DNA from 2 places in the Leifsonia sp. AK011 genome. Region 1 is predicted to be linked to the other one. Evidence: predicted binding sites of a transcription regulator. Region 1 holds the regulator's gene; the other holds the start of a gene.
The links. Region 1 encodes HrcA, which represses chaperone genes, less so after heat shock. Its sites were predicted from a motif close to TTNGCACTCGNNNNNNNCGAGTGCNAA; they were not measured.
Positions count from the first base shown of each region.

Region 2: the regulator HrcA is predicted to act here: its motif matches at 955-981, upstream of groES (co-chaperone GroES).

Region 1 covers NZ_JACCCH010000001.1:2,196,312-2,198,511, reverse strand. Annotated here, with positions in the region: gene HDC94_RS10690 (DUF4870 domain-containing protein) at 1-186, opposite strand, end outside; gene HDC94_RS10685 (DUF4870 domain-containing protein) at 244-612, opposite strand; gene hrcA (heat-inducible transcriptional repressor HrcA) at 749-1,771, shown strand; gene dnaJ (molecular chaperone DnaJ) at 1,800-2,200, shown strand, end outside.
Region 2 covers NZ_JACCCH010000001.1:843,221-845,420, forward strand. Annotated here, with positions in the region: gene HDC94_RS04235 (class I SAM-dependent methyltransferase) at 1-910, opposite strand, end outside; gene groES (co-chaperone GroES) at 1,071-1,367, shown strand; gene rarD (EamA family transporter RarD) at 1,465-2,200, shown strand, end outside.

The sequences.
Region 1 (2,200 bases):
AGTCGCGGTGTGGGCGCGGATGAACGGACCCCGGTCCTTCAGGACCAGGTAGCCGATGAGTGCGGGGAGGAACCCGAAGAGGATGCCTCCGATGTGGATGAGCGTGGCCCAGAGCTTCTCGTCGCTCGGGCTCATGGGCTGGACCGTCTGGTACGGGTTGGCGGGGGGCGGCGTGGTCTCGGACATGTGCCCATTAAAGCAACATGCCCGGCACCAGCGGTACCGGGCATGCGTGCGTCACGGCTACTTGATGAGGCGGATCGCGAAGGGGTAGCGGTAGCTGCCACCCTCGTTGACCTTCATGAAGCCGATGATCGAGAAGATGATCGACACGACTGCCGCCGCGAGCCAGATGAAGATGCCGATGAAGACGACGGACAGGATGCTGCCCGCGATGTAGCCGAAGAGGATCGTGATCTGGAAGTTCAGCGCTTCCTTGGCCTCGACGTTGGTCTTCTCACCGCGGTCCTTGAACACGAGCCAGATGATGAGCGAGGGAAGGAAACCGAGGATGCCGCCGAGGTGGGCGAACGACGCCCACTGCTTGTCCTCTGCGGGGGTGAGCGGCGCCGCGGGGGCGGGCGCTGCGGGGGGAGGAGTCTGGTCGGTCATGGCTATGTTGGCCTTTCCTGTGAAGAGGTTGTGTGCACAAGGTAGCGCCCCCACGCCCGGCGCTGCAACGATCCTGGCGCAATGCGGCGATACAATTGGCAGTCAGGTTCCCGGAGTGCCAACAGGAGGCGGTGAGATGGTTTCGGAGCGCGGTCTCGAGGTGTTGCGTGTCATCGTGCAGGACTACGTCGCCTCGCGCGAGCCTGTGGGCTCGAAGTCGATCGTCGATCGGCACTCCTTCGGCGTCTCCGCGGCGACGATCCGCAATGACATGGCCCTCCTCGAGGATGAGGAGCTCATCTCCGCCCCCCACACCTCCTCCGGCCGAGTTCCGACCGACAAGGGCTACCGGGTCTTCGTCAACCAGCTCGCAGATCTCCGACCCCTGTCCTCGGCTCAGCGTCACGCGATCGAGACGTTCCTCGGCCAGTCCAATGACCTCGACGACGTGCTGGCCCGCACGGTTCGTCTGCTCTCGCAGCTCACGAACCAGGTCGCACTCGTGCAGTACCCGTCGCTCGCGACATCCCGCGTACGTCATATCGAGTTGGTTCCCCTCACTCCGACGCGCATCATGACGGTGTTCATCACGGATTCCGGCCGGGTGGAGCAGCGTCTCGTCGACCTCTCCCGCCCCGTTGCCGAGACGGAACTCGCCGACCTGCGCACCCGCCTCAACTCGGTTCTGGTGGGGCTGGGGCTCACGGATGCCGCGGCCAGGCTGGCCACCCTCGCAGCCGACTATCCTCCCGAGCGTCGCCCCCTCGTCAGCGAGGTCACCACGAGCCTCGTCGAACAGGTGCTGGCCAACCGCCAGGACAAGCTGGTCATGGCGGGTGCGGCCAACCTGGCGCGTACCGAGGAGGACTTCTCCGGTTCCATCTACCCCGTGCTCGAGGCGATCGAGGAGCAGGTGACCCTGCTGAGGCTGTTCGGCGAGATACAGGTGGAGAGCGGCGGAGTGACGGCCAGCATCGGGCGCGAGAACGAGAGCTTCGGCCTGGAGGAGACCTCGGTGGTCACGAGCGAGTACTCGTCGTCGGGCGGCAGCATCGCGCGTCTCGGCGTGCTCGGGCCCACACGGATGGACTACTCCAACAACATGGCAGCGGTTCGCGCGGTAGCGCGCTACCTCTCGCGACTGCTCGACGAAGACTAGACAAGCGGAACGACGAAGAACGGACACAGTGGCAGACCATTACGAGGTGCTCGGCGTTGAACGTACAGCGAGCGCCGAGGAGATCAAGAAGGCTTATCGGCGGCTCGCACGGGAACTCCACCCCGACGTGAACCCGAGTGCCGAGGCATCCGAACGGTTCAAGCAGGTGACGCACGCCTATGACGTGCTCAGCGACCCCCAGGAACGCCAGCAGTACGACCTCGGTCCCCAGGCGGGATTCGGCGGCGCAGGGTTCGGCGGGTTCGGCGACATCTTCGAGACCTTCTTCGGTGCTGGGCAGCGCACGACCGGGCCCCGGTCCCGTCGTGAACGCGGCCAGGACGGCCTCGTGCGCGTGGAGGTGGATCTCGACGAGGTCATCTTCGGCACGAAGCGCGATCTCGAGGTCAACACCGCCGTCATCTGTCC
Region 2 (2,200 bases), 1.4 Mb from region 1:
TCGTGGGGGCGAGCATCCGGCCGTCCAGGCTGCGCGCGAGGTCGCCGATCAGGCGCGCGCGGATGACGGCACCGTCCGGTTCGTAGAGGTACTCGCCGAGAGCGCCGACGCCCTCGTCGGGGCTGTCGGCCTCAGCTGTCAGCTCTGCGGCGCCGTGACTGCCGATCACGAGAGCAGACCGACGGATGCCCGGCCGCGCGAGCACGCCGAACCAGAGCCCCAACTCCACAACGTCGCGATCCACCGACACCCACTGGGCCTCAGCATCGTCGGGGATCAGCTCGCGGTCGATGCCGGGACCGAGCTTCACCCCTGTCGGGTACCGCGCGGCGACATCGAAGGCGAAGTCGAGGGACGGGGACCAGTCGGCGGGGTCGGTGAGGCGCCGGGAGCCGTCGCGGCGGGCCGGGTCGAGGTAGACGCCGCCGATGCCCGCGAGGTCGGCGTCCTCCGCATTCGCCTGCTCGACCCTGGCGTTGGACCACGGGGCGAGGTTGTACGCGGCGACCGCGGCCGTGACCTCGTCGCGTTCGACCGCCGTGACCTCGAGGTCGAGGGATGCCAGGGCCATCGCGTCCGCGCCGATGCCGCATCCCAGGTCGGCCACCCACGTAATGCCCGCGCGCTGGAACCGCCCGGCGTGTTGCGCGGCCACCGAGAGCCGCGTTGCCTGCTCGAGGCCGGCCTCGGTGAAGAGCATGCGGTCGGCGAAGGGCCCGAACTTGGCGCGCGCACGGGACCGCAGGCGGGACTGGCCGAGCACTGCGGCGACGAGGCCGGGTGCATGTCCGGCCTTCCGCAGGGCGGACACGGTGCGCACAACGTCCGCAGTGGTGTCCCAGGGTGGCAGCTCGTCCAGCAGGCGGAGTCCGTCGAGCGAAAGGATCTCGCGCAGCTCCGATGCATCCATCCCTCGACGCTACAGCGCCGTCGGCATCGGTGTGGGCTGAAACGTTGGCACTCACGTTGAACGAGTGCCAACGAACCTCTATAGTGGTTCTGGCACTCTCGCAGTGAGTGTGCCAGCCAGAGTTTCTCAGAAGCCAGAGTTTTTCAGAAAGAGGTACGCCGTGTCGGTGTCCATCAAGCCGCTCGAAGATCGCATCGTCATCCAGCAGGTCGAGGCAGAGCAGACCACGGCCTCGGGCCTGGTCATCCCTGACACTGCCAAGGAGAAGCCCCAGGAGGGCGAGGTCGTCGCCGTGGGCCCCGGCCGCATCGATGACAACGGAAACCGCGTTCCCCTCGACATCGCCGTGGGCGACAAGGTCATCTACTCCAAGTACGGTGGCACCGAGGTGAAGTACGACGGCCAGGACTACCTGGTGCTGTCGGCTCGCGACGTTCTCGCGGTCGTTGTCCGCTAGCACTCGTTAGCGCAGAATTTCGGCAACATCCTGCCGAAGAGGGCCCGGGGTTCGCCCCGGGCCCTTGTGCGTTCCGCCGCACGCCTAGGCTGAGGCAGTGACATCAGCTCCCCCCACCCCAGACCGGGTCACCGGCTCCGGTCTCGCCTACGCGGTCTCGGCCTACCTCCTCTGGGGCATCCTCCCCCTCGCCTTCGTCTTGCTCATCAGCTCGGGGCCCGTCGAGATCGTGGCGTGGCGGATCGTGTTCTCGCTCGTCTTCTGCGCGCTGCTGCTGACCGTCACTCGCGGCTGGGGTCGCTTCGCCGCACTGGCGCGCGACCGGCGCACCACCGGCGCCCTCGCGCTCGCCGCCGTGTTCATCCTGGTCAACTGGTCGGTCTTCATCTGGGCGACCGTCAACGGGCACGTTGTCGAGGCATCTCTCGGTTACTTCACCAATCCGATCGTCACCGTGCTGCTCGGCGTCCTCGTGCTGCGCGAGAAGCTGCGCCCACTCCAGTGGGTCGCCGTCGGCGTGAGCGCGATCGCCGTACTCGTTCTCGCGATCGGGTACGGCTCCTTCCCATGGATCGCCCTGAGCCTCGCGTTCAGCTTCGGGCTCTACGGGCTCGTCAAGAAACACGTCGGGCCCAAGGCGGATGCCATCGGCGGCCTGACCATGGAGACGCTCGTGCTCGCGCCCCTGGCCCTCGTCGCGCTCGTGGTCATGCAGGTGACCACGGGGCTCACGATCGGCACGATCTCGCCCCTGCATACGGTCGTGATGCTGAGCGTCGGCGTGCTGACCGCGATCCCACTACTGCTGTTCGCGGCAGCTGCTCGTCGGCTTC